DNA from 3 places in the Ureibacillus suwonensis genome. Region 3 is predicted to be linked to each of the others. Evidence: riboswitches for the same ligand, from Rfam matches in the RefSeq annotation. Region 3 holds a riboswitch; each other region holds the start of a gene.

Region 1 (6,818 bases), on a different contig from region 3:
TGTCCTCCACTTTCTCCATATACTGTTCCAGGTGTGCAACGGCTGCCTTCATGACGCCGGCACTTTGCAATACTTCCGCCACGATTAATTGGTTATCGTTGAATAAGCGGCCGACTTCCGCCATGCCGTCCATAAGCGGCCCGTTTATAATATCGAGTGGCGTATCAAAGATTTTTCTTGCTTCCTCCAAATCTTCAATTAATCCTTCTTTTGTTCCTTCGACGATGTAATATTTCAAACGTTCCTCCACCGTCGCAGGAAGCTCGACCTTTTTCTCCTCTTTCTTTTTATCCCGGTAAAAGGCCGTAAATTTCGCCAAGGTTTCATCGTTCGTATTGAAAATCAAATCATTGGCAAGTTGAATTTCTTCTTCCGGCAACGAAGCGTAACGCTCCAATTTTTCCGTATTGACGATGGCATAATCCAGCCCCGCTTGCGTGCAGTGATATAAAAATACCGCATTCAACACTTCCCGTCCCACAGGTGGAAGACCAAAGGAAACGTTGCTGATGCCAAGCACCGTCAAAGCTCTCGGGAATTTTTGTTTAATGAGGCGAATTCCTTCAATCGTTTCCTCCGCGGCGCCAATGTATTGTTCATCCCCCGTACCTACTGGGAACACCAATGGGTCAAAAATGATATCTTCCGGTGCCAAGCCCCATTTTTCCGTCAAGATTTTGTACGAGCGTTCCGCAATGGCCAATTTTCTTTCGCGCGTAACGGCCATTCCTTCTTCGTCGATTGTTCCAACCACAACCGAAGCCCCGTATTTTTTTACAATCGGGAGCACTTTGTCGAAACGCTCTTCACCATCTTCCAGATTAATAGAATTGATGATGGCCTTTCCTTGGGAATATTTCAACGCCTCCTCGATGACGCGCTCATCCGTTGAGTCAATCACCAAAGGCACTTTCACTTTCTTCACAACTTCTTGCATAAACTTGCGCATATCCTCAAGCTCATCCCGGTCAGGATTTGCCAAACAAATATCGATGACATGCGCCCCGTTTTTCACTTGGGCACGGGCGATTTCCGCCGCTTCCTCGTATTTTCCTTCAATGATTAATTGCTTAAATTTGCGGGAACCGATGACGTTCGTTCTTTCACCAATAAACAACGGACGCATGGAATCATCATAAACAAGCGGTTCAATGCCGGATACGGCATGTCCGTGGGATTTTTCCTTCTTCGGACGCGGTTTGTAATCTTTGATCGCTTCACGAATGGCTTTAATGTGGGCAGGAGTCGTTCCGCAGCATCCTCCGACAATGTTTAGCCAGCCTTTTTCAGCAAATCCTTTCAATTTGGTCGATAACGATTCCGGTGTTTCGTGATAGTGCCCTTCTTCATCCGGCAATCCGGCGTTCGGATAACAGCTGATATAACTTGTGGACAATTCGGATAAGGAGCGGATATGGTCCGTCATAAACTCCGGTCCTGTCGCACAGTTCAGACCAATGGAAATTGGATGTATATGCTCAATGGAAATATAGAAAGCTTCAATGGACTGGCCGGCCAATGTTGTTCCCATCGGTTCAATTGTTGCGGAAACCATGACCGGAAGCTCTTTTCCCGTTTCTTCAAAAGCCCGCTTGATGCCAAGGGTTGCCGCTTTTACATTCAGCATATCCTGGCTTGTTTCAAGCAAAAGCAGGTCCGCTCCGCCGTCAATTAAGGCTTTGGCTTGAATATAAAAGTTTTCCGCTAGTTCATCGAATGTCACGCCGCCTGTGACAGACAATGTTTTCGTTGTCGGACCCATGGATCCTGCCACAAATCGAGGCCAATCACTGGTTAAATATTTTTCCGCTTCCACCTTTGCAAGTTCCACTGCCCTTTTATTGATTTCATAAGCTTTGTGCCCTAAGCCGTATTCGTTCAAAACAAGGGGCGTTCCCCCAAAAGTATCGGTCGAAATAATATCCGCCCCCGCCTCCAAGTAGGCACGGTGGATTTTTGAAATCACATCCGGTCTTGTCAAGACAAGATGTTCATTGCATCCTTCATATTGTTCGCCACCGAAATCTTCCGCTGACAAATTTTCCTGCTGGAGCATTGTACCCATTGCCCCGTCAATGATCAAAATTCGTTTCTGCAACTGTTCTTCGATTGGATGGTTAACCATTTGCTATAACTCCTTTGTTCTGCTCATCAAGTTGTTGGATATATTGCAATAGTTGTGATGTTATATCGTATCGCATAAACGGCGTGATCAAATAGATTCCGTTAAAGTATTTCGTTGCCGTATCTAACAACTCTTTCGCAATTTCAAGACCCACTCTTGTTTCTTCTTCTTTATTTCCGCTCACTTGTTTCATTCTTTCCAACACATCATCGGACAATTTGATTCCTGGCACTTCATGATGCAAGAACTCCGCATTTTTAAAGCTTGTGAGCGGCATGATTCCGATATAAATCGGTGTTTCCAAATGTTTCGTCGCTTCATATACTTCCACGATTTTTTCCTTGGAGTATACCGGCTGGGAAATGAAGTAATCCGCACCATGTTCGATTTTTTTCTCAAGGCGGCTTACCGCGCGATCAATCACCCTTACATTCGGATTGAAAGCGGCCGCTACAGAGAAGTTGGCTTTCTTTTTAAGGGCTTTTCCGGAGAAAGAAATCCCTTCGTTCAATTGTTTGATGAGGGAGATCAATTCCATGGATGAAACATCATAAACGCTTGTGGCGCCCGGAAAATCCCCCACTTTTGTCGGGTCTCCTGTAACGGCTAATACATCATGGAGACCAAGGGCGCTTAACCCCAACAAATGGGATTGCAACCCGATCAAATTCCGGTCCCGGCATGTAATATGGGGCATTGTGCGGATTCCGTATTGCAATTTTAAGATGGCCCCCATCGCCAAGTTGCTGACTCTTGGGGAAGCCAAGGAATTGTCGGCCATCATGATAAGGTCTGCCCCGGCCTCGTACAGCGCTTTGGCCCCTTCAATAAATTTGTCGATTTCAAGATGCTTTGGTGTATCCAACTCGACAATGACCGAACGTTCCCTTTTCGCTTTTTCATGAAGCGGCTCGAAACTCCGCGGTTCTGCTTCCTGAATGACAATTTCCCTTTGGGGTTTTGCCACTTTCTTTTCAACCGGCTGGAAATGGGCCAGTTTCTTTTTCATCGCTTCAATATGTTTTGGCGTCGTTCCGCAGCATCCTCCGATGAGCCTTACCCCTTCATTGCAAAGTTCCACTGCGGCACGGGCAAAATAATCCACTTCCGATTCATAAACGACGCGGCCATCCTCGATATCCAACAGGGATGCGTTCGGATAAGCCGATAAAAAGGCCCGTTCGGGAATTTCCACCTCTTCAAAGGCCTGTAATGTGTGATAAGGGCCAAGACGGCAGTTCACTCCTACGACATCTGCCCCCAATTGTTCAAGCCGCTTCAACGCATCATTCAATTTCATGCCGTTCAATAACACGCCAGGTTCCTGCATGGAAACTTGGGCGATGATAGGCATATCCGTCATTAGCCTTAGCATTTTCAACGTTTCCGTAAGTTCTTCAAAATCATAGTAAGTTTCAAGCAATAAACCATCCAACTGTCCGTCAATCAACACTTCCGCCTGTTCACGGACAGCTTCCAGAATTTCCTCCAATGTGTGGTCAACTTTCCGGACGCCGCGAATTCCGCCGATGGAACCCAAAACAAAGACGTTGTGGCCTTCTGCTGCACGCTTGGCTACAGCAATCGCCCCTTGGTTAATTTCCGCCACTTTGGACTCCAATCCATAACGGGCAAGCTTGATTCCATTGGCTCCATAAGTATTCGTTTGAATCACATCAGCGCCGGCCTGTATGTATTCGCTATGAATTTTTTCGATAATGTCCGGTCTTTCAATATTCATTTCTTCATGGCAGTATTCAAGTCCGTACGAATATAAAAGGGTTCCCATCGCCCCATCCGCAACCAACACTCTATTTCTTAAAGCTTCCAGTAGCCCCATCCAAATTCCCTCACTTTTCTTTACTTCTTAAATATTCAGTTAATTCATCTAAAAGAAAAAGCCTTCTTGCGAAAGAAGGCTTGTCATTTCCTTTTGAAGTCACCTTATCTTTCGGCCATTGCCGCTGGATTTAGCACCTTACTAATTTCATTAGTGGTTGCTGAAGCTTCACAGGGCCAGTTCCCTCCACTTCTCTCGATAAGTAATATTCAATTTTGAAATACCGATATAATAGCTTACATCATAAACGGTATTCTTCATTTTGTCAAGTTAACTAATCGGAATTAATGCGAAATGATATCGAAAATTTTCTCTGCCGTTTCTTTACCATTATCGATACATGCGCCGATTCCTACGCCGAAATAAGAACATCCTGCAATGAACAGATTTGGATAGAGCTGATCCAATTTTGCCAACACTTGATCCAATGCTTCGTGATGGGCCAAATCATAAGTCGGCATCGCTTCAATCCATTTCGTAATATTCACAATGCTAGGTTGCGCTTCTATATTCAAGCTGAGTTTAATATCGTTCAATGCCACTTTTGTCAGCTCTTCATCAGTCATGTTAATCAATTCTTGATAACGTGGATTGCTTTCCTTATAGAAGACGCGCACCAACAGGTTCCCTTCTTTGGACGTATGTTTCCATTTGCGGCTTGTCCAAGTGGATGCATTACATGCCAAATCGCTGTTATGGGAAACGATAAATCCGGTGCCATCCTGCGGCAATACGGAATCCGGCAGATCAAAGCCCAAATACATTGTGATGGCGGATGCATCTTTGAATTGGTTGAAATAAGGTTCCAATTCTTCATTATTCAAAAGATGTTTAATCACTTTGTTAGGCAATGCCAAAACAACAACATCCGATTCCATTTTATCGCCACTAGCCAAAGTGATTTCATAACGATCATTTTTCTTCTCGACTTGAACCGTTTCCGTGCCTTTATAAATTTCTACATCATCCAACAGTTCTTCCAATCGGTCGATCAATTGGCTTAAACCGTTTTTAAAAGACAAGAATTTTTTATTTGCTTCCCGTTCAAATTTTTCCCGATTCGCTTGCAATCCTTTCATCAGGCTGCCATATTCATTTTTATAATCGACCAAATACGGAATGGTGGAAGCGATGGACAATTTATAAATATCTCCGGAATAAACGCCGGCAAGTACTGGGGCAATCTGCTTTTCAACGATTTCTTTTCCCAAAAAGTATTCCAAAAATTCTCCGATTGAATTTTCCTTTGTAAATTTCGTATTCGGAATTTCTTCATCTTTTAAAAAGCGTTGTTTTCCTTCTTCTGAAATCAATGTGCTCGCATTCAATGATTCCACCGTCATCGGAATACCGAAAACAGACTCCTTAGGAATTGCATGTAATTCATTGTTCGTATGGATATAGGAAATCCCCGTTTCGTTATAAACAACTTCCGATTCAAAATCGAGTTCTTTTATCAGTTCTTGGACACTTGGATAACGGGCTACAATGGAATCCGCCCCCGTTTCCATGACGAATCCGTTTTCCCGCGCTGTGTGCATTTTGCCGCCAAGGTAAGGATTTTTTTCCAAAAGCACCAAACGGGCAGGAACATTTTTTTCTTTCAATTGTTTTTGCAAATAGTACATCGTGCAAAGTCCTGTAATTCCTCCACCAATCACTGTTACCGTTTTCATTCAATACAACTCCTATACATTCAATTTGACTATTTTAAGTATAATCGCTTTTTTTAGCTATTTTTGTGTCGGCTTTAGCAAATTTTATTGAATAATAGTCGAAAAATTTCATAATTCAATAGACTTCCACTCGAATTGTCCAAGGGAATGTGCATTCCAAGAAGTGGATGGAGGAAATTGCGGAATTATTGAACATATTCGTTTTCCATTTGTTGTCTTGCCAATTCCCGCCAACGGGAGGCAGCCTTCTTATCAACCTCGACATCGATTCCATTTTCATAAATATGGGCGATATTCAACTTTGCCTGATAATCGCCGAGCAATGAAGCCCGCTTATAATAGTAAAGCGCTTTCTTTCCATTCCTTTCCACCCCAATGCCGTTCTCATATAAATATCCCAAATTATAAATGGAATCGATATGATGGGATTCAGCCGCTTTCTCAAACCATTCAACGGCTTTTGAAATGTTTTTCTCCACACCCAATAGCCCGTCCAAATAGATGGAACCCATACGGTACTGGGCATCCTCATAACCGCCTTGAGCGGACTTCAAATAATAGTGAAAGGCCTTATCTTCATCTTTATTGATTCCGATTCCTTGTTCATACATGATTCCCAGCGTAAACATCGCTTCCACCACATCCTGTTTTGCAGCCTCTTTGAACCATTTCAATGCTTCCTTGTAATTTACAGGGACCCCTTCTCCGTTCAAATACATATCGGCCAAGTTATTTTGGGCATCCGGATGTCCCTTTTTTGCCGTCTTTTTATATAATTGAAAAGCCATCTTCACATCTTCTTCCACCCCAAGCCCTTCATAATAACAGTTTGCAAGCTGATAAAGGGCTTCACTATTCCCGGCTTTGCCGGCTTTTTGCAGCCAATATACCACGAGGGAATATTCTTCCATAATTTTATAAAGATAGGCCAATTCAATCATAGCTTCCACATTTTTTTCATGGGCAAGGCGATAAATATCTCTCGCTTGGATCAATTGCTCGACTGTCAGTAAATGCTGGAACCGCAGCAATAACTCTTCAAATTTATCTTGCTTATCTACCACGCCATCTACACCTTTTCTATTTTCCTTTGAAATATTCCACCAAATAATTTCGAAATTGATTCGTTGACGGAGAAATATATCTCCCTGCAACCCATGATACCCCAATTTTACGT
Region 2 (6,818 bases), on a different contig from region 3:
AGAAAAAATGCTTCTTGAAAAAAGCTCCCCGAGAAGCATCCAAGAAGCACCCTTTTTAAATTGTCACTACAAAACCGGCACGTTTGCCGATAATTTCCGCATAATCTTCCACCATCACGCTGGCAGTCGGATACATCCCCGCACCCGGTCCAATAAGCGTTAATGTGCCAATGTAGTTTGTTTCCATTGTTACCGCATTGAATACATCATCAATCGGATATAGAGGATGCTCCTTGCTTACAAGCATTGGCCCCACTTGAGCAAAAATTGTGCCATCAGGCAACTTTTCCACCTCTGCCACGTGACGATACCTGAGACCTTTTTCTTTTGCTTCTTTCACTTGTTCCGGCGTAATGCCGTCGATTCCAACAACTTTTACATCCGCCCAGTTTGGCTGCTCACCAAAGGCCAATGCCGATAAAACCATAAGCTTTTTAAATGCATCTTGGCCGGAAATATCCATATACGGATCCGCTTCTGCATATCCAAGGGCTTGCGCTTCTTTCAACGCTTCATCAAAAGACCAGCCTTCAGCGCGCATTTTTGTCAAAATGTAATTGGAAGTGCCGTTTAAAATTCCCTGAATTCTTGTCACATCGTTGACGAGCAAAATGTTTTTCATTGTCTTGATGACAGGCACCCCGCCTGCAACCGTCGCTTCATAGCCTACAAATACACCGTTTTGCTTTGCAAGTTCTTGCAGTTCAAGCCCGTATTTTGCAAACATCACCTTATTTGCCGTAATGACGTGGCACTTTTTCATTACCGCTTTCTTTAAATATGTGTATGCAGGCTCCTCGCCTACAATCGCTTCGAATACCACTTGCAAACCTTTAACGTTTAAGCAGTCATCAATGTTATCTGTCAACAAATGCCGTGTTCCTGGAACTCTCTCTTTTGTTGTGTCCCGAACCAATATTTTTGCAACCTCTAACTCGACACCCAGTTTTTTGCGCAAATCTTCCCGTTTTTCGTTCAATATATGATAAATGCCTTGGCCAACTGTGCCAAATCCTAAGATGGCCGCCTTGATTGTTGCCATTTTCCTTTTCGCCTCCATCTTTTCTTTCGAATTGAAATTTCATTGTTGAACAACGAGTGCTGAAATTCTATACTATACAAACACTCTTTATTTGCAGATATAAAAAATAATAAAATTCAATATTTTTTGAAACATACAGAAATTTTAACGTATATTTGAAAGGAACTCAAGGGAATTCTACCCAAGATGGACATTTGTTTTCTACGAAAGGGCATACAACTATTATAATATAGCAAACTTGCTCACTTTTAAAATAAAAAAAGCCAGTACAAACATTGTACTGACCTGTCATTCACCTGTTCACGATGCATTTGCCAACAAAACATTTCGGTATTGGACCAAAATTTTTCTCATCAGCTCTTCTTCTTCCGCTGTAAAGTCTGGAACTCCGTAAGGTCTTCGAATCAATTGGAAATCTCCATATTTTAAATACCATTCTTTTGCCGGCTCTGAAATATGTTGCTCACCAAATTCTTTGTATTCATCATATACTTCTTTGACGACATAATCATGGGTTAGCAAGGAATATGTCTGTTCTTTATATGGTCTGTACCCAAAAACACTTTCCCAGCGTCTATCGACGATTTCAAGCAAATGCTGCAACGCTTTTGCATTCACAAAGGTATTCGTTTCATTTAATTCATATATGATATAAGCCGCAAAATTTTGGGCGCTATAAACCTTACTCATCGGACCAGCTCCTTTATAAGTTAAGGGGGAAAGCCATTAAAGGCTTTCCGTTTTTATTTTAGGGGGGATCAGATACGATGGAATCTAATCATTCTCTTATAACTAATATATACGATCCAATTTAAAATTTCAAGTATCCTAATTAATTTACTAGGTTTTATTTCAACAAAAGGGGATAGGGGTTATAACGAACAACTATACCTGCTAAATGACGGGTCAGCAATTTTAATTAGGATGTGAATTGCATTCGAATGGGAATACAATTCACATCAAAAGTAACAACTTGATGTTTGGCGAACTTTTTCTGTAAAGGGGCGTCTTCATGGCTGCGAATGGGCAGCTTTTATAGGAATCGACCATATTTATTGCTTCAAACCGCTGAGTAAGCATTTTTTAGTAACGAGCTTTGGATTTTTACCCGCTGCAAATGGGCAGCGTTTTATTTTGCTACGGATGGGCAGCATTTGTTTTTGGATTTTGCAACTGCTGCGAATGAGCAGCTTTGAATCCATATAGCCAGTGCCGGATTTACATGCTTTGATCCGCTGACACTGGGTTCTTCAGCTCAAATGAGAGCCGAATTGGGATTTTCCGGTATCAAATGACCGTTCTTTCTTTTATATGCAAATAGAGGGGCTTTTATAAATGATCAACTTAAGCGTTCTTTACACCAAATTCAGCTGCTGCTTTGGCTAAAGCCTGATCTAAATCCGCAATAATATCATCTGCGTTTTCCAAGCCGATGGATAGGCGGATGAGCTCTTCTCCAACACCGGCAATTTTCAATTCTTCAGGAGATAATTGTTGGTGAGTTGTTGAAGCCGGATGAATAATCAATGATCTTGCATCTCCAACGTTTGCAACATGAGAGAACAATTTCACGTTGTCAATAACGACACTGCCTGCTTCACGGCCACCTTTAATGCCGAATGTCACCATAGAACCATAACCGTTTTTCAAGTATTTTTTCGCTAAATGGTGAGATTCGAATGATTCATCTCCTGGATAATTCACGTATTCCACGTATGGGTGGTTTTTCAAAAACGCCACTACTTTTTCCGCATTTTCACTATGTCTTGGATAGCGGAGGTGAAGAGTTTCCAATCCTTGAAGGAAACTGAAAGCCGCATCCGGACCTAAAGTTGGGCCTAAGTCGCGCAATAATTGAACGCGCAATTTTGTTGCAAAAGCTGCGCCTGCTGTATCGATGCCGTAACGGATGCCGTGATAAGTGTGGTCAGGCTCTGTGAAACCAGGGAATCGACCTTGTGTCCAGTCGAATTTTCCTGCATCTACCACAACGCCACCGATTGTTGTACCGTGGCCGCCAATCCATTTTGTTGCTGAATGGATAACAACATCTGCTCCAAAATCAATTGGATTGCATCCATATGGTGATGGGAACGTATTGTCGATGATTAATGGAATGCCATGTTCATGGGCAATTGCTGCTACTGCTTCAATATCTAAAATATTTAAGCTAGGATTTCCTACTACTTCTGCATAGATTGCTTTTGTTTTGTCCGTAATTGCTTTGCGGAAGTTTTCCGGATCTCTTTCATCTACAAATGTTGTTGTAATGCCCCAACGAGGTAATGTGTTAGCAAATAAGTTATATGTTCCGCCATACAATGATCCAGCAGAGACAATTTCATCTCCCGCATTGGCGATATTTAAAATGGAGAAGGCAACTGCCGCCTGACCGGAAGATAGAGCAACAGCTGCAGAGCCACCTTCTAGCAAGGCAACACGCTTTTCAAACACATCGACTGTCGGGTTCATGATGCGGGAATAAATGTTTCCGACTTCTTCAAGGGCAAATAATTTTCGTGCATGTTCTGTGTTTTTGAAGGCATAAGCCGTCGTGCGATAAATCGGAACGGCAATTGCACCTGTTACTGGATCAGGTTGTTGACCACCGTGAAGTAATAGCGTTTCTGGTTTGAATTCGGACATGATATTTCCTCCTAAACAATAAATTTGATGGAAGGTTTCGAGAAGGCATGGAAGATAAAACAAAAACCCTCTTCATATAAGAAGAGGGCTTTGTACACGTACATTTCCTCCTCTTATCTTTCAGACAAACGTCTGTAGGATTTAGCACCTTTGCAAATTCTTGCCGGTTGCCGGGCATCTTTGGGCCTATTCCCTCCGCCACTCTTGATAAGAGTAATGATTAATTTTCCATCGTTGGATTAACTATAAAACATAGTAACCCACTCTGTCAACTATTTTTTTGAAATTTTTAAATCTTTTTTTATTTTATTGAGTATAATAGATTAAAGCGTTTTTTTCTATAAAAGGAGCAAATATTATGTTGATAGAGCTGATTATTTCACTTATTGCGGGATATTTTATCGGTTGCATCCATGGATCAAATGTGGCCCAATACCTTTCCGGGGTGAATCTGAAAGAAGCGGGCCATGGAAATGCGGGGGCTTCCAATGCCACCTTGACCCTTGGCTGGAAATACGGCATACTCGTAGGCCTCATTGATATCGGAAAAGGCGTCCTTGCCATAATCTTGGCAAAATATTTCTTAAATCACTTCACTTCATTGGATGCGGAGCAAATTTCCATATTCCTTTATTTGATAGGCGCGGCGGTCATTTTTGGCCATAATTTTCCTATCCATATGAATTTTCGGGGAGGAAAAGGAACCGCTTCCCTGATCGGCATTTTCGTTGCGATCAATTGGAAAATGGGTCTTCTTGCCGTAGTCGGTCTTATCGTTGTCTCTTTATTGACCAATTATTTGATTCTGGGCGTGTTTTTCTTTTATTTTGCATTTGCAATCAGCGCTTTGCTTTATGAGCCATCCCTCTGGCCTTTTATCATTGTTCTGTTCCTTCTTTTGGTCGCAATCATTTTGCATTTAGAAAACATAAAACGGATGAAGCGCGGCACAGAACCGACGATTCGTTCCGCCTTAAAAAAGAAGAAAGGCCCATCCGTATAAAAATAGTATCTTCCGTAAAGGGGTTATTCGTTGAACACACTTGGCTACGGAAGATACTTTTTTATTGTCCGCCGATTTCCGATTCATCCCGGTATGTTTCTTTTCCTTTAAAATAAGTAAGTATGACTTTTGCTTCGCTGATTTCACCTGGCGGAACCCTGAAAATATTTTTATCCAATATAATAAAGTCCGCCTGCATGCCTACCCGGATTTTTCCCAATTGTGCTTCCCTGCCTATTTGCCTCGCCGCATAAATGGTGTAGCTTCGGAGCATCTGCTTCAATGTGGCGCTTTCTTTCGGCCACAAAGGCTTTTGACTTTTTTCATCATTCCAGTGAAGTCTTGTCATTCCTGTCTCAATTCCATAAAGCGGGTTCAACTCACCATCAGGAAAGTTGCTGAAAGATGAGACCGGCAATCCCTTTTCAAAGTAGCTTTTCATTCGATGCCAGTTTTTAAGTTCGTCTTCCTTGCCGGCATCTATGGATTGATGAAAGATGGCCGGCTGGACGGATGGAATAATCCGAAACTTCCGGAAGTTTGTCAAATCATCATTCGTTACGATCGGCATATGGGAAATGACATGTTTAAAATTCTTTTTTCCATTTCGTACCCGCGCATATTCAAATCCTTCAAAAATCATGTGCAACTCTTTTTCTGCTTCCACATGAATCCGAAAACCTTCCCGATCCAGCAAATCCAACATATCAAGAAATTTCTCCTTCTCCCAAACCGCATTTTCTGTATAATTCATTTTTGCCGTTTGGACGCTGTAATTTTTCCCTTGGTAAATCTCCCTCCACTCTTTAAAAAGTTCGATCTGATCCAAATCCTTGAGGGGATCCACGTAGATTCCCAACTCATAGGTCATGGTCAATAGATTTTTCCGATCCAGTTCATCAAAGGCTTTCAGCACATTTTCCGAATGGTTTCCCAGGGGAACAAATGCGGCCGTAATACCGTATCTGGCTGCATCTTCTTGATATTTAATCAGCGCCTTTTTATATTGTTCCACGGAAAAGTCCGGCTGCGGCAGCGCTTGTACGACCATATCAGTGAATTGTCCCGGAATGATTCCGGACGCTTCTCCAGTTTCCGTTAGGCCATGCTCAATATGATCTAACCCGGATATTTCCAATGTTTTGGAATTGACCCATAGCTCGTCTCGGTGAGCGGAAAATGCGACAAATGGGATATCATGCACAAGTTGGTCAATAAGGTCTCTTGGCGTTTTTCCGCTTTTCCCCCATGCTTCTTCCGTCACTTTTTGATTCCATCCAACTGCGCACAGCTGTTTTAATTGCGGATGCTGTGCACGGTACGAAAATATGGCTTTTTCATATTCTTCGAAGGTGGAAAAGGAACTCAAATCCAACCAAAACATCTTCTCCGCTTTTAAATAAGCGGCATTGTGGCCGTCAATAAACCCCGGCAACATCAATCGGTTGTCCATATACATCACTCTTGTTTGAGGGCCCTTATAGGCTTGCACCCCTTCCCGGTCTCCTACATAAACAAATTTTCCGTTTTTCACTGCAACCGCTTCCGCCTCTTCATTGGCTTTATCCATCGTAAATACGCGGACATATTCAATCACCAAATCCGCTTGGACTATCTCTTCAGCTCCGATCCCCTTGTAAGGGACGGCTATCAAACATAGCAAGAGCAGTACAATGAAAAGCAATTTTTTCATTTATACGACCTCGCTTTGCGGGAGAACTGTTTCAATTTAGGGTATTCGTTTTTCAACAATACATACCGCTATTTTATAATCATCAATCCTTTGCCCTTGAAACAACTTTATCCCTGCAAATCAATGGATTCCTTTTTGCTTTTTGGGCGCTGTGCCCGACCCTCTTAATATGCCCACAAGCGGCACAATCCTCTCACGGTGATCCCCTCCTGCCACCGCCTTCCTCCCTTGCAATGTTCAGCTTTGTATTTTGGGGACGGTGGTTTGAATAATTCAAATTTTTGCCATTGGCAAAAAAGTATAATATGATACCTTTAAGAAGAGAAACATCGCTTGATGAAGCGATATTCCAACCAATTAGTACATAAAAGGGGTGTAAAGATTGAGTGTAAAAGAATTATTGCGCAGTCATACTTCTGTTCGTAAATATACAG
Region 3 (6,174 bases):
GCTTTTCTTTGTTGCTCATAATCTCTTAAGGCAACAAAGGTCGGTTTCGCTAATATGATAATTCCGATTACGTTCGTCCATACCATCAAACCAAGACCGATGTCCCCCAAGAGCCATGCCAAATCGGATGTTCTTACGGCGCCATAGAATGCGGATGCAAGAAGGACAAATTTTAAAATCCAAGTAACAACCCCTTCTGTCCGTCCGGAGAATAGATAGGCGACGTTTGTTTCCGCAATATAGTAATATGCCATTAATGTTGTAAAGGCAAAGAAGAACAAAGCAAAAGCGACAAATGCAGAACCGAAGTTATTTAATCCCGGAAACGCTCCGGTTACTGCAAGCTGAGTAAATTCAGTATAAGAATGGCCAGGCACATGTTCCACAATCAATTCCCCATCAGCGCTATTCACATTCGTGTTATATGTGCCCATGAATAATATCATTAATGCCGTCGCGGAACATACAAGCAATGTATCAATATAAATGGATGCCGCCTGAACCAAACCTTGTTTGACCGGATGGGATACTTCCGCTGCAGCCGCCGCGTGAGGTCCTGTACCTTGACCGGCTTCATTGGAATAAACCGCACGTTTTACCCCCCAAGCGATGGCGGCACCAATCATTCCACCGAATGTGGCATCCACATTGAAAGCGCTGCGGAAAATCAACCCGAACACTGCAGGCACTTCGGAAATATTCATAATAATTACGATGAACGCTACTAAAATATAGGCAAGCGCCATAAACGGAACGATGATTTGAGCGGCGTTGGCAATCCGTTTAACCCCACCGATAATTATGAAACCCAATAAAACAATCGTAATTAAACCGGTAATCCATGGAGAGATGTCAAAGGCATTATCCATTGCGCTGACAATGGCATTGGATTGAACCCCAGGCATCAAAATGGCCATCGCCAAAATGGCGGCAATCGCAAACACGACTCCGAACCAGCGCTGTCCTGTTCCTTTTTCCATGTAATACGCCGGCCCACCGCGATAGATTCCCAATTTTTTTGTTTTATATATTTGAGCGAGTGTCGATTCCACATAAGCGGTTGATGCACCGATAAAGGCCGTGACCCACATCCAAAATACCGCACCAGGTCCACCAAAGGCAATGGCACTGGCAGTACCGATAATGTTACCTGTGCCTACACGTCCCGATAAAGCCACCGTCAATGCCTGGAATGATGAAATTCCGGCATCGGATTTTTGCCCTTTAAACATCAGGACAAACATTTCTTTAATTTTTCGGATCTGAACAAATCTGGTCAAAATGGAAAACACAAGTCCTACGATCAAAATCCCATAAATCATGATAGGACCCCAAAGGATATCATAAATCCAGTTCAAAGCATTTTCTACCATACCCACACCCCTTTGAAATTAAATTGAATAATTTTTACTATTTTCTGAAAGAATATTTTAATATTACAAAAATTAATAATATCAATCAATATTTCTGATATCATTTTTTGAAAATAATTTTCATCAAAATATTACAAATCAAATAGATTAAACGATGTAACCGATGGATCGAAGTACATTATTGATAAAATCCCGAACATATAAAAATACTTCTTCCCGTTCAAGGTCATGGAAAATATTATGGTAACTATATGGCCAATCCTTGTATTGAAATTCCCTGGTTTTTTGCAACAACAACCATTTTCTGGCCGCTTCCGAGTCCGCCACTTTATCCTGATTCGGCGTAATCAGCAAAATCGGCAACGTCAATGTTCTTTCCTGCTGAGTGGCCAAATTTTTCATTAATTGCTGAATATCCCGGTACCATCGTACAGTCACATTGGAATGATAGGGCACATCATCCTCCATTTCTAAAATCCCCTCCGGATTTCGGGTCAACAGGCGTTTATTTAATTCCAATGATATTTTTTTATTTGGTGCCAAATTCATGCTTGCCAAAGCACTAGCCAGTAAATTTGAATGTTTCTGCAATTGGAACCATGGGGCGGTCAGAATAAGCCCTGCGCACTCCAATTTCGTTTTCCGCAAAAATTGGATTGCCAGTGTCCCCCCCAACCCATGTCCAATGACAAATACCGGCAGTTGATATTGAAGGGCACTTTGCATCAATTGTTTAATGAAAAGCAAATATTCATCAATCAATTCATCATGTACTCTTGTATATCTCGAGCCTTCTTCATGGCCGGGCAAATCCCCCATTACCACATGAAAGCCTTCCGTTCTCAATTTTTCAATCAACCATGCGTACCAGCGATGGTGTTCAAAAGCGCTATGTACAATTACAACCACCGCTTTCGCTTGTACATCCGTTTCCCACTTCCACATAGCGGTCCTCCTATTTCTCTAAAACTTTCATCAACAAGATGTTCGTTCTATTTTCAAAAATTTTCTTATTTGTTAGGATAATATACATAAATAATACATTAGAAATGGGGAGCATTGCGATGATTTATCCTTATCACGACAAAGAACCAAAAATCCATCCTTCCGCATATATTGCAGAGCATGTGACAATTACCGGCGATGTAACCATTGACGAAGATACGACCATTTGGTTTGGTACGGTCATCCGCGGGGATGTGGCGCCAACGATCATCGGCAAACGTTGCAGCATACAGGATTTAAGCTGCTTGCATCAAAGTCCGAACAACCCTCTCATTATTGAGGATGAGGTCATCGTCGGCCATCAGGTGACTCTACATAGCTGCATTATCCGCAAACGCGCATTAATCGGCATGGGGGCAATCGTTTTGGACGGTGCGGAAATCGGCGAGGGGGCGCTTATTGCAGCTGGAAGTTTAGTGCCTCCAGGGAAAAAAATCCCGCCCAATTCCGTTGCGATGGGGAATCCCGCAAAAGTCGTGCGGGAAGTGACCGAAGCGGAACGGAAAGATATGGATCGCATCATTAACGAATACGTTCAAAAAGGGAAATATTATCAATCATTAAAGAAATAAATGAAAAATGCAGGCATATTGTTTGCCTGCATTTCATATTATATTATATTCCCGCTTTTTGGCGTAATTTTTCCGCCACGTCCGTTCTTTCCCAAGGCAAATCGATGTCTGTGCGTCCAAAATGGCCGTATGCAGCCGTTTGTTTGTAAATCGGTCTGCGCAGATCAAGCATTTTGATGATGCCTGCAGGACGCAAATCGAACAATTCATTTACCCATTCAACCAATTGGTTTTCAGCCACTTTTCCCGTTCCGAATGTATCGATGGAAATGGATACAGGACGGGCGACACCGATTGCATAAGCCAACTGAACTTCCACACGGTCAGCGAGACCGGATGCAACGATGTTTTTCGCTACATAACGAGCCGCATAGGCAGCGGAACGATCCACTTTTGTCGGATCCTTGCCGGAGAATGCTCCCCCACCGTGACGGGCGTATCCTCCATACGTATCGACAATGATTTTGCGGCCAGTGAGCCCTGCATCCCCTTTAGGTCCACCAATTACGAATCGGCCAGTCGGGTTGATGAAATACTTTGTATCCCCATCCAACAACTCTGCAGGAATGATGGTTTTGACCACTTTTTCCATTATATCTTCTTTGATTTGTTCTTGAGTGACGCCCTCATCATGCTGAGTTGAAATAACAATCGTATCGATTCGGCGAGGAATGTTGTTTTCATCATATTCTACCGTCACTTGCGTTTTCCCGTCCGGACGCAAATAAGGGATTTCTTTCGACTTGCGGACTTCCGTCAATCTTCTGGAAAGTTGATGCGCCAAGCTGATCGGAAGAGGCATCAATTCAGGCGTTTCATTGCAAGCAAATCCAAAAATCAACCCTTGGTCGCCAGCACCGATCGCTTCAATCTCCTCATCCGTCATGTATCCTTCCCGGGCTTCCAATGCTCGGTCCACACCTTCCGCAATGTCCGGTGATTGTTCGCCAATTGCAGTGAGCACCGCCAAGTTTTCCGCATCAAATCCAAATTTTCCTCGCGTATATCCAATTTCCGCAACCGTATTACGAACAATGCTTTGAATATCTACATATGTTGTTGTTGTAATTTCTCCTGTAACAAGGACCAATCCCGTTGTTACAATCGTTTCGCAAGCAACTCTTGCATTTGGATCTTCTGCGAGTATCGCATCCAAAATGGCATCGGAGATTTGGTCACAAATTTTATCCGGATGCCCTTCCGTTACACTTTCTGATGTAAACAGCCGACGTTTTGACATTCATTTTCCTCCTAAATTGTTGAGACGAAGCTCTTTATGATACGGTACTCATTATCCATGATCCTTTCCGACTTCCGCCCGTAAGGAACATTACGAGGATAATGAAAGGTATAAAACTCGCTAATCTATTTTAGCTTGAATATATGCCGGATTGATTTGAATAAAAAAAGTTCCTATCCACATTTCTGCATGAGGAAAGGAACTGAAATCTCTACCTTTCACTCTTATCGTTCAAGGGAATCCCTTGCATCAGGTTAGCACCACGCATTATTATATAGATAATGCAGGTTGCCGGGTTTCATAGGGCCTTAACCCTCCACCAGCTCTGGATAAGAGTATCCGTTCATGCAACATGTTACGTAATCTATACTGCATTGTCAAATGTTTTTTCTTATTTGTCTACTGTCTTTTCATAATTCCATTTTCTTCAAGGAGGTTGGAAGAGAAGTCAAAAAATTTCACAAATAAATTTTAAGGATTAGTATAGATTATTCCACCCAATGTGTTATACTATTTTTTGTATTATATAACAAAGAATAATTTCCCTAAAAATAAAAAAAGGATGGTATTTAATCGATGAATTCAGTAGAAGTTGCAAATGAGCTGAAGGAATTATTAAAAGGTAAAAATATAAACACCCAATTATCGGTGCCGCAATTGGTTGAAAAAGCGGTTATTCGCGGGGAAGCGAGACTCACAACTGATGGCGCCATTGTTGCCGAAACTGGAAAATATACCGGACGTTCTCCAAAAGATAAATTTATCGTCGAAGAAGAAAGCATCAAAGGTAAAATCGACTGGGGAAGCGTAAACCAACCAATTTCTTCTGAAGTGTTTGATAACTTGTATATCAAAGTTTTAAATTACTTGAAAGACAAAGATGAGCTATTCGTATTCAAAGGCTTTGCCGGAGCGGATAAAGATTCGCAATTGGCAATTCAAGTCGTAAATGAATACGCTTGGCACAATCTTTTCTGCCATCAATTATTCATCCGTCCAACTCAAGAAGAATTGGTTTCACATGATGCTGACTTCACAATTGTTTCAGCACCTGGTTTCAAAGCGGATCCAGCTGTGGATGGAACAAATTCTGAAGCATTCATCATCGTTTCTTTCGAAAAGAAAATCATTCTGATTGGCGGCACAGAATATGCCGGCGAGATGAAAAAATCCATCTTCAGTATTATGAACTATTTATTGCCTGAAAAAGGAATTCTTTCAATGCACTGCTCAGCCAACGTTGGTGAAGCCGGCGATGTAGCATTATTCTTCGGTTTATCCGGTACAGGTAAAACAACGCTTTCCGCAGACAGCAACCGGAAATTGATTGGTGATGATGAACATGGTTGGTCTGACAATGGCGTATTCAATATCGAAGGCGGTTGCTACGCAAAAACAATCAATCTATCTGCTGAAAAAGAACCGGAAATTTATAATGCCATTCGCTTTGGTACTGTATTGGAAAACGTTGTAATCGATCCGGCTACACGCGTGCCTGATTACGATGATAATACTTTAACTGAAAATACAAGAGCGGCATATCCAATCCATTACATCGAAAATATCGTGACACCATCAATTGCCGGTCATCCAAAAACGATCATTTTCTTGACTGCGGATGCTTTTGGGGTGCTTCCTCCAATCAGCAAATTGACTAAAGAACAAGCAATGTACCACTTCTTAAGCGGATTCACTTCCAAATTGGCTGGTACAGAACGCGGTGTCACTTCACCAGAACCAGTTTTCTCAACATGCTTCGGTGCTCCTTTCTTGCCGCTTCCTGCGACAAGATATGCTGAAATGTTGGGTGAAAAAATCGATAAGCACGATGTTCAAGTATTCTTGGTGAACACAGGTTGGACTGGCGGCGAATACGGTGTTGGAAGCCGCATGAAACTTTCTTATACACGCGCGATGGTACGTGCTGCGATTGATGGAAAACTAAATGATGTAGAAACGAAACAAGATGCGATCTTTGGATTGC

The links. Region 3 has a riboswitch for S-adenosylmethionine ahead of metK (methionine adenosyltransferase). Riboswitches for the same ligand answer to the same signal wherever they lie in the genome.
Region 1: another riboswitch for S-adenosylmethionine. It lies ahead of ACFPOH_RS02645 (bifunctional homocysteine S-methyltransferase/methylenetetrahydrofolate reductase); the one in region 3 lies ahead of metK (methionine adenosyltransferase).
Region 2: another riboswitch for S-adenosylmethionine. It lies ahead of ACFPOH_RS16795 (O-acetylhomoserine aminocarboxypropyltransferase/cysteine synthase family protein); the one in region 3 lies ahead of metK (methionine adenosyltransferase).

The regions. Positions count from the first base shown of each region.
Region 1 is NZ_JBHSNQ010000033.1:18,312-25,129, forward strand. It holds gene metH (methionine synthase) at 1-2,125, opposite strand, end outside; gene ACFPOH_RS02645 (bifunctional homocysteine S-methyltransferase/methylenetetrahydrofolate reductase) at 2,118-3,965, opposite strand; SAM riboswitch class I at 4,067-4,170, opposite strand; gene hemG (protoporphyrinogen oxidase) at 4,250-5,641, opposite strand; gene ACFPOH_RS02655 (tetratricopeptide repeat protein) at 5,827-6,705, opposite strand; gene ACFPOH_RS02660 (LysR family transcriptional regulator) at 6,722-6,818, opposite strand, start outside.
Region 2 is NZ_JBHSNQ010000195.1:139-6,956, forward strand. It holds gene ACFPOH_RS16785 (homoserine dehydrogenase) at 56-1,042, opposite strand; gene ACFPOH_RS16790 (hypothetical protein) at 1,343-1,732, opposite strand; gene ACFPOH_RS16795 (O-acetylhomoserine aminocarboxypropyltransferase/cysteine synthase family protein) at 2,387-3,688, opposite strand; SAM riboswitch class I at 3,799-3,902, opposite strand; gene ACFPOH_RS16800 (glycerol-3-phosphate acyltransferase) at 4,047-4,691, shown strand; gene ACFPOH_RS16805 (amidohydrolase) at 4,753-6,384, opposite strand; gene nfsA (oxygen-insensitive NADPH nitroreductase) at 6,767-6,818, shown strand, end outside.
Region 3 is NZ_JBHSNQ010000150.1:258-6,431, forward strand. It holds gene ACFPOH_RS11585 (alanine/glycine:cation symporter family protein) at 1-1,373, opposite strand, end outside; gene ACFPOH_RS11590 (alpha/beta hydrolase) at 1,521-2,318, opposite strand; gene ACFPOH_RS11595 (gamma carbonic anhydrase) at 2,438-2,950, shown strand; gene metK (methionine adenosyltransferase) at 2,994-4,190, opposite strand; SAM riboswitch class I at 4,412-4,526, opposite strand; gene pckA (phosphoenolpyruvate carboxykinase (ATP)) at 4,767-6,174, shown strand, end outside.